4 regions of the Enterobacter sp. LM3 genome follow, and region 2 is predicted to be linked to each of the others. Evidence: predicted binding sites of a transcription regulator. Region 2 holds the regulator's gene; each other region holds the start of a gene.
What was found. Region 2 encodes PhoB, which activates phosphate uptake and scavenging genes when phosphate is short. Its sites were predicted from a motif close to CTGTCATAAAACTGNCNNAT; they were not measured.
Positions count from the first base shown of each region.

Region 1: a site for PhoB is predicted at 1,435-1,454, ahead of kdgR (DNA-binding transcriptional regulator KdgR). Genes of this name have one in related genera too.
Region 3: a site for PhoB is predicted at 992-1,011, ahead of glpT (glycerol-3-phosphate transporter). Genes of this name have one in related genera too.
Region 4: a site for PhoB is predicted at 1,138-1,157, ahead of ACJ9N4_RS01310 (phosphoethanolamine transferase). Genes of this name have one in related genera too.

Region 1 covers NZ_JBJURN010000002.1:50,404-52,608, forward strand. Annotated here, with positions in the region: gene mgrB (PhoP/PhoQ regulator MgrB) at 1-85, opposite strand, end outside; gene ACJ9N4_RS02350 (YobH family protein) at 246-485, shown strand; gene kdgR (DNA-binding transcriptional regulator KdgR) at 552-1,343, opposite strand; gene ACJ9N4_RS02360 (MFS transporter) at 1,522-2,205, shown strand, end outside.
Region 2 covers NZ_JBJURN010000009.1:76,566-78,770, forward strand. Annotated here, with positions in the region: gene sbcD (exonuclease subunit SbcD) at 1-574, opposite strand, end outside; gene phoB (phosphate response regulator transcription factor PhoB) at 762-1,451, shown strand; gene phoR (phosphate regulon sensor histidine kinase PhoR) at 1,473-2,205, shown strand, end outside.
Region 3 covers NZ_JBJURN010000004.1:41,486-43,690, reverse strand. Annotated here, with positions in the region: gene glpA (anaerobic glycerol-3-phosphate dehydrogenase subunit A) at 1-868, opposite strand, end outside; gene glpT (glycerol-3-phosphate transporter) at 1,126-2,205, shown strand, end outside.
Region 4 covers NZ_JBJURN010000001.1:285,936-288,140, reverse strand. Annotated here, with positions in the region: gene ACJ9N4_RS01310 (phosphoethanolamine transferase) at 1-903, opposite strand, end outside; gene mntS (manganase accumulation protein MntS) at 1,187-1,315, opposite strand; gene mntR (manganese-binding transcriptional regulator MntR) at 1,499-1,972, shown strand; gene ACJ9N4_RS01295 (SLC13 family permease) at 1,969-2,205, shown strand, end outside.

The DNA of each region.
Region 1 (2,205 bases), on a different contig from region 2:
CGCACATCACATTGATAGTCTGCGTCCACAGCACTACACATGCTATCAGCACAATAATCAGAATTATCCAGCGTATTTTTTTCACTCCACACTCCGTCTTAAGGCCTGAAGTTACCAGGTTATCACGCTTATCTTAAACAGGGACTAACTGTAACTTCATCAAGCTCTTTTCAGAATCATGTACTTGTTTCATTACGTAAACAGGTTACGCTTAAGAGCATGACAACGAAGAAAAAGAGGCAATGATGCGTTTAATCATTCGAACCCTTATTGCGCTGGCCGTGCTATGGACTGGCCTTCTGCTAACCGGTTACGGTGTCCTTGTGGGCAGCACCGAAAACGCGGCTGGGTTAGGTATCCAGTGCAAATACCTGACAGCCCAAGGTGTAAGCACAGCACAGTATCTGCATTCTGACAGCGGTATTTTCGGGTTATCGAATTGTCCGGTGTTCCGTAAAATGACCGTCGTGGTCGATAACGGGTAACACTCTGCCAGACGTAACCATAAAAAACGCCGCAAAAAATGCGGCGTTTTTTATTCTCAACGACGGTTAAAACGGATAGTCGTTGTAACCCATCTGCTCAGAAATTTTGCGCGCAGCGGTATGAAGAATAGCAACATATTCACGCAGACGCTCTTCCGAGAAACGCAGCGTCGGGAAGGAGATACTCAGCCCCGCAATGACAACGCCAAAACGGTCGAATACAGGAACACCGATACAGCGCAGCCCTTCTTCCTGCTCTTCATTATCTTCGCCATAACCCTGCTCACGCACTTTATCGAGCACGACCATTAGCTCATCAGTATTAGTAATGGTTCGCTCAGTGCTGCGCTTGTATTCCACGCCTTCGAGGATCTGTTTCACCTCTTCACGGTCACGCCATGCCAGCAGAACTTTACCAATTGCAGTGCTATACAGTGGGTTACGGCGGCCAATGCGCGAATACATGCGCAGGCTGTACATGGAGTCAATTTTATGGATGTAAACAATGCTGTCTTCATCCATCGCCCCCAGGTGGATGGTCTCTTTCGTCAGGCGGGAAATTTCACGCATCTGAATATCTGCGCTACGGATCAGATCAACGTTTTGCAGCGCGCGGGCACCTAATTCGAACAGTTTTAGCGTCAGAGAATACTTTTCAGATTCGCCTTCCTGTGCAACATATCCCAGGGACTTCATGGTTTGTAAAAAGCGATAAACAGTGCTTTTCGACATCATTACACGCTGTGATAACTCTGTAATACCTATTTCACGCTCTTCTCCGAGCGCCTGTAAGATGCCGAACACCTTCAACACGGAAGAAACAGAATCTGGCTGCTTATCCAAATCTGCGATTGCCATTTATCACCTCATAGAGAGTGTTTTATAAAAATCAGAACCTGTTTTTATTATAAATTCCCGTCATGTTACCTGCAATCAATCCCCGTTTGCTTCGTTACAAATCTGCTGCATAAAGAGGCATTAATAATGCTAAAATAGTTACCATGAGAATAATTTCACACTGAGCTTTTCACTCGTAATGGAAAAAAACCTTTCCGATGGTCTGCCTTTGCCCCAGCGATACGGCGCTATTGCGACAATTATCATCGGTATTTCGATGGCCGTCCTTGACGGTGCAATTGCCAACGTTGCCCTGCCAACCATTGCCAGCGACCTTCATGCTTCTCCCGCCAGCTCCATCTGGATCGTCAACGCCTACCAGATGGCGATTGTTGTTTCCCTGCTCTCACTCTCTTTTCTGGGTGATATGTTCGGTTATCGCCGGATCTACCAGTGCGGGTTGGCTGTATTTACGCTAACCTCGCTTTTCTGCGCCCTTTCAGATTCACTGCATACCCTGACGCTCGCCCGAATTGCGCAAGGGTTTGGCGGCGCAGCGTTGATGAGTGTAAACACCGCATTGATTCGTTTAATCTATCCGTCACACCAGTTGGGCCGCGGTATGGGGATCAACTCATTCATCGTGGCCGTATCGTCAGCCGCCGGGCCGACAATTGCGGCCGCAATTCTCTCTGTCGCCTCATGGCAATGGCTGTTTGCGATTAACGTACCGCTGGGCATCGTGGCACTCTTCTTTGCGCTGCGCTATCTCCCGGCGAACGGCTCTAAAAACACAACCACACGCTTTGACCTGCCGGGTGCAGTAATGAATGCGCTGACATTTGGCCTGCTTATTACCGCTCTTGGCGGTTTTGCGCAAGGC
Region 2 (2,205 bases):
TGCTGGCTCCGACGGTCGTCAGATGCCCGGTGGCAATCACCGGGATCGGTTGCTCACCGCGCAGGGTGCAGGCATCGGCATATTGCTGGTGGTAATAGTCGGTGATGCTCTGCAACAGGTGCTGCTGTTTTTCACCACCGGAAAGCCCCGCCTGGCTTTGCACGATATCGCGCGGGCGCAGGAAGGGAACCGGGCACAGCACTGCCCCCGGTGTACCGTCGCGTTTTTTCAGGATCTGCGGGGCGTGTCCGGCGCTGGCGACCACGGTAGTATTGAGGAAGGCCAGAATGTCACGAGATTCATTCAGTGTCGCTACGGAGTCGTGGTTACCGGCGACAATCACCAGATGGCAGCCCGTCTGCTGCAGGTTAACCACGAAACGGTTATACAGTTCTCGCGCATAGCTGGGTGGTGATCCGGTATCAAAGATATCGCCTGCCACAATAATCGCATCCACCTCGTGCGACCGGGCTGTGTCCAGCAACCAGTTCAGGAATGCTTCATGTTCAGCGGCGCGGCTTTTACTGTAAAAATTTTGACCCAGATGCCAGTCCGAGGTGTGAAGTATGCGCATAAGAGATCCGTGGCAAAAAATGGAAAGCAGGATTATAAACTTTCAGGGAACGGAAAATAACCGCTGTAATAAAACAACAGTTTGCCATTTCTGGTGGTAATGTTTTTCATAAATCTGTCATAAATCTGACGCATAATGACGCCGCATTACAAACTTGTAACTTAAATAAGATAAGACAGGGCAAAGTATGGCGAGACGTATTCTGGTCGTAGAAGATGAAGCTCCGATCCGTGAAATGGTGTGCTTCGTGCTCGAACAAAATGGCTTTCAGCCGGTTGAAGCGGAAGATTATGACAGCGCGGTGAACCAGCTGAATGAGCCCTGGCCCGACTTGATTCTGCTTGACTGGATGTTGCCCGGTGGGTCCGGGTTGCAGTTTATCAAGCACATTAAACGTGAAGCGATGACCCGTGACATTCCGGTGGTCATGCTGACGGCGCGCGGTGAAGAAGAAGATCGCGTGCGCGGTCTGGAAACCGGCGCGGACGATTACATTACCAAACCATTTTCGCCGAAAGAGCTGGTTGCCCGCATCAAGGCCGTGATGCGCCGAATTTCACCGATGGCGGTGGAAGAGGTGATTGAGATGCAGGGCCTGAGCCTTGACCCAACCTCACACCGCGTCATGACCGGCGAAAATCCCCTCGATATGGGGCCTACCGAATTTAAACTCCTGCACTTCTTTATGACTCACCCTGAACGCGTATACAGCCGCGAGCAGTTGCTGAATAACGTCTGGGGAACTAACGTGTATGTCGAAGACCGGACGGTTGACGTACATATCCGCCGCCTGCGTAAAGCGCTGGAACTGAGCGGCCACGATCGCATGGTACAGACGGTCCGTGGTACGGGTTATCGTTTTTCTACCCGTTTCTGAACAATGACAGGAGTGTGACGCGTGCTGGAACGTCTGTCATGGAAAAGGCTCGTCTTTGAACTGATCTTATGTTGTATACCGGCCTTCATTCTGGGGGCCTTCGTTGGATATTTACCGTGGTTTCTGCTGGTATCTGTCACCGGGTTGCTGATCTGGCATTTCTGGAACTTACTGCGCCTCTCCTGGTGGCTGTGGGTGGACAGAAGTATGACACCTCCGCCGGGGCACGGAAGCTGGGAACCGCTGCTTTACGGTCTGCACCAGATGCAGATGCGTAATAAAAAGCGCCGCCGTGAGCTGGGCAGCCTGATCAAACGTTTTCGCAGTGGCGCGGAGTCACTGCCGGATGCGGTCATTCTGACCACCGAAGAGGGGACGATCTTCTGGTGTAATGGCCTGGCGCAACAGCTGCTAGGCCTGCGCTGGCCGGATGATAACGGTCAGAACATCCTCAACCTTTTGCGCTACCCGGAGTTCACGCTGTATCTGAAAAAGCGTGATTTTACGCGTCCGCATAACCTGAGGCTCAACAGCGGTCGCCATCTGGAGATCCGCGTGATGCCGTACAGCGAACGACAGTGGCTGATGGTGGCGCGTGACGTTACCCAGATGCACCAGCTGGAAGGAGCTCGGCGCAACTTTTTTGCCAACGTGAGCCACGAGTTACGCACGCCGCTGACGGTGCTGCAGGGTTACCTGGAAGTGATGCAGGAGCAAATTCTCGAAGGCGCACCGCGCGAGAAAGCGCTGCACA
Region 3 (2,205 bases), on a different contig from region 2:
TGTCAACCTCTTCAGCCGTTACCCGGTTGTCGTCGATCTCGCTGTAGTCGACGTGAGTTGAGGTGGTGCCGATGAGCGAAATGGTGTCGCCGGGCACCAGAATATCGGCGTCGGAGGGTTTACGGCAGCGGTTGATCACATGGTTATTAATACGGTGATCGAGGATCAGCAGTGAACCCTTGGCCGGGAACATGCGGATGGACAGTTCCGCGTATTCTGCAATGTGCTGCCCCCAGATCCCCGCGGCATTGACGACCACGCTGGCATACAACTCGCTGTGTTCCTGATATTGCGTGTCGAAAACGCGTACACCACGGACGGTATTTCCCTGGCGGATCAGTCCCGTTACCTGGTGTCCGGTCAGAATACGCGCCCCGTGCTCGCGGGCATCCAGCATATTGGCGGCGGTCAGGCGAAAGGGATCAACGGTACCGTCAGGGACTTTAACTGCACCGGTCAGCATCGGGTTAACGGAAGGCTCGATACGACGCGCGAGGGCAGGGTCGATAGCTTCAGCCTGAATACCCGCCGCGCGGCACGCGGTTATAAACGTCGACTGAAATGCCAGGTCGTCTTCGGGAAGCGTGATGAACAGACCGTCGGTCGGCTCGATGCAGTGGCGGGCGATGCGTCGGAGGATTTGGTTTTCGGCAATGCACTCGCGTGCGGATTCGCCATCGGTGACGGCATAGCGTGCGCCGCTGTGCAGCAGGCCATGATTGCGTCCGGTTGCACCCGTCGCAATATCATGACGTTCCAGAAGCGTAACGCTTAACCCGCGCAGTGCGCAATCACGCGCGATCCCGGCACCGGTCGCACCACCACCAATGATAATCACATCGCTGTAGCGAGGATCGTGAATTGTCATTGTCTTCCCTCGTGTTCGTTTTTTTACCATTTAGCCACATCAAAACTGTGGTTTGTTTGATTTCGAACATAATCGAGCGCAATTCGAAAGTGGAACGTGATTTCATGCGCTTTTTTGCGCGTATTGTCATATTTCTGTAACAATCTGTGCGTTGATTCACAGTAACAATCACTGTGATTTCTTAACATCGCCGCCTCTCTGGAGTCGTGGGGCAGTTAAACCCCCGAAAATTCAATACATAGGCCACGGAGGCTGTCATGCTCAGTATCTTCAAACCTGCGCCGCATCAGGCGCGTCTGCCAGAGGCAGAAATAGATCCGCTTTACCGCCGTCTGCGTTGGCAAATCTTTCTCGGGATTTTCTTCGGCTATGCGGCGTATTACCTCGTACGCAAAAACTTTACGCTTGCCATGCCGTATCTGGTGGAGCAGGGCTTTTCACGTGGCGATCTGGGGTTCGCGCTGTCGGGGATCTCTATCGCGTACGGTTTTTCTAAATTCATCATGGGCTCTGTGTCGGATCGCTCGAATCCGCGCGTGTTCCTGCCAGCCGGTCTGATTCTGGCGGCAGCGGTGATGCTGTTTATGGGCTTTGTGCCGTGGGCGACCTCCAGCATCGCCATTATGTTCGTGCTGTTGTTCTTATGCGGCTGGTTCCAGGGAATGGGATGGCCACCCTGCGGGCGTACGATGGTGCACTGGTGGTCGCAGAAAGAGCGTGGCGGCGTGGTGTCCGTGTGGAACTGTGCCCATAACGTGGGCGGGGGCATTCCGCCACTGCTGTTCCTGCTGGGGATGGCCTGGTTTAACGACTGGAAAGCCGCACTCTATATGCCAGCCTTTGGCGCGGTCGTGGTGGCGATTTTTGCCTTTGCGATGATGCGTGACACGCCGCAGTCCTGTGGCCTGCCGCCGATTGAAGAGTACAAAAACGACTACCCGGATGATTACAGCGAACAAAATGAAGAAGAGCTGACGGCAAAACAGATCTTCATGAAGTACGTGCTGCCAAACAAACTGCTGTGGTACATCGCAGTGGCTAACGTGTTCGTTTACCTGCTGCGTTACGGCATCCTCGACTGGTCGCCGACCTACCTGAAAGAAGTGAAACACTTCGCGCTGGATAAATCCTCCTGGGCCTATTTCCTGTATGAATATGCCGGTATTCCGGGCACGCTGATCTGCGGCTGGATGTCGGACAAAGTCTTCAAAGGCAACCGCGGTGCGACGGGCGTCTTCTTTATGACCCTGGTGACCATTGCCACCGTCGTTTACTGGCTCAACCCGGCGGGTAACCCGGGCGTGGACATGGCCTGTATGATTGTCATCGGCTTCCTG
Region 4 (2,205 bases), on a different contig from region 2:
CTGGTTGGAGAACCACCATGTCTGGAAACCTGCACGGTTAGCCAGAGTGACAAAGTTATCCTGGTACTGCGGTTTACCATCGACCACGCGGTTCAGCGTCAGGCCAAGTGATTTCTGCGTCGAGCCGCTGGCCGCCACATAATCGGTAAACAGGGTGCCATTGACCGTACTCGCAAACGGCGTGTTGTCCCAGTGTCCGCCAAACGCGCCCATCGCATCGCGGCGTGCGCTTTCGCCGATCACCACGACATAGGTGTGGTACTTCGGTTTTACGGCCAGCACGTTCCAGGTGTCTTTCATTGTGGAAAGCTCGGCCATGCGTGCCTGTTCGTCGAGAACCTCTTGATTGTTGACGACGACGTCTTTTACAAAACGGAATACCGGATAGCCGGTATCTTTCAGCTTAAATACACCTCCCCAGGCAAGATTTTGCACGGGGGCGACAAAAATAGTGGCGATACTGAATACCAGACACAGGTGTTCAATTTTGCTCCATGTTTTTTTCTCTTCCGCTTTGCGGCGAACGGCAATAACGCCAAGCGCGAAGATGAACAGGGCAACCACATAGCTGTACCACGGGAAGATCGTCAGGATCTCTGTCGACTCTTCCATATTGGTCGAGTGTAGTGCCAGCAAGGTATTAAAGTTTGGCGCGCCATAGGCCTGGCCAAACGGGAAATAGAAGGCGGCGACCAGCGAACAGAGCCCGATTAACGTTTTCTGCACGCGCGGAGCGCTCCGCCACAGTAAATGCAGTATGCAGGTGAAGGCCGCGGTGTAGAGCAGGCTAAAAGGATAGCCCAGCGCAAAGTTAATCAGCAACGATTGCAGAAAGTAGAACCCCGTCCACGGGCTTAAGGCCCGGCTGCGGGTAACAAGTGTTTCTTTCAGGGTTAAATTCATAGGTCACTATCATGCATGAAAACGCCATGTGCTCACCCTGGCGTCGAGGGTCAAAACCTGCCTGACAGTGCGTGGAGAGGGAATGAGGGTCCGCTTCAGCGAGCCGCAAATTGTGCAGGGCAGCAAGAAGATAGTGCGAGCGTTAACTAAGGTCAACAGTTGCTAAGCAGATGTTTTGCGAAGGGGATTGCAAATCCGTGAAAAAGATCGGGAATTACGCGGCCTGGAGCCAGTTTACGGAAGAATTATGACGGAAAAATGAAGCGGCGTACCGCGACGCCGCTTAGTGGGAAGGTTTATCGTCCTGATGCGGTTTCTGACTAAACATATCGCACAGCATGTTCAGCAGCATTAAGCGTACTTTAAAAGGAGAGTGAGTAAACACGGTCATACACCTCTTGAATTCATTCATAAGACCTCCTGATTTTTGACCCCTTCGATCCGTGAAAGGTGACTGCATTACGTACAGATATAGCACAGGCTATATTTTATAGCTATGGCTATTTCGTTAATTTTTTGTGCTTGTGAAGTGATGGTTTACAATGTGTGTTCTCGATTCCGGGCGCTGGAAGCGTCACCCTACTGAGGAAGTGCAATGAACCGTCGCGCAGGTAAGCCAACAATAATAAAAACGACGCAACTGGTGAATGTCGAAGAACATGTCGAAGGTTTTCGCCAGGTACGTGAAGCGCACCGGCGTGAACTGATCGATGATTATGTCGAGCTGATTTCCGATTTGATCCGTGAAGTGGGGGAAGCCCGTCAGGTTGATATGGCGGCCAGGTTGGGTGTCTCGCAACCCACCGTTGCCAAGATGTTAAAACGGCTGGCATCTGTGGGCTTAATTGAAATGATCCCCTGGCGCGGTGTATTCCTGACGCCGGAAGGGGAAAAGCTGGCGCAGGAGAGCCGTGAGCGCCATCAAATCGTCGAGCATTTTTTGCTGGTGCTGGGCGTCAGCCCGGAAATTGCCCGTCGTGATGCGGAAGGAATAGAGCACCATGTCAGTGAAGAGACGCTGGCGAAATTCCGCGAATTTACACTCAACGCCGGGATTTCTGCAGAATGAGGCTTCCCGGACTCCAGGCACTGGCTCGCGATCGTTTTTTTCATCTTTTATTAATTATTGGTGCAGGGCTGAGTGCTTTTGTACCGTTCGCGCCACAGACCTGGCCTGCGGTAATTGACTGGCGTACGATAATTACCCTGAGCGGCTTAATGATGCTCACCAAAGGGGTGGAACTGAGCGGTTACTTTGATGTACTGGGGCGTAAAATGGTGCGCCGCTTTGCCACTGAGCGC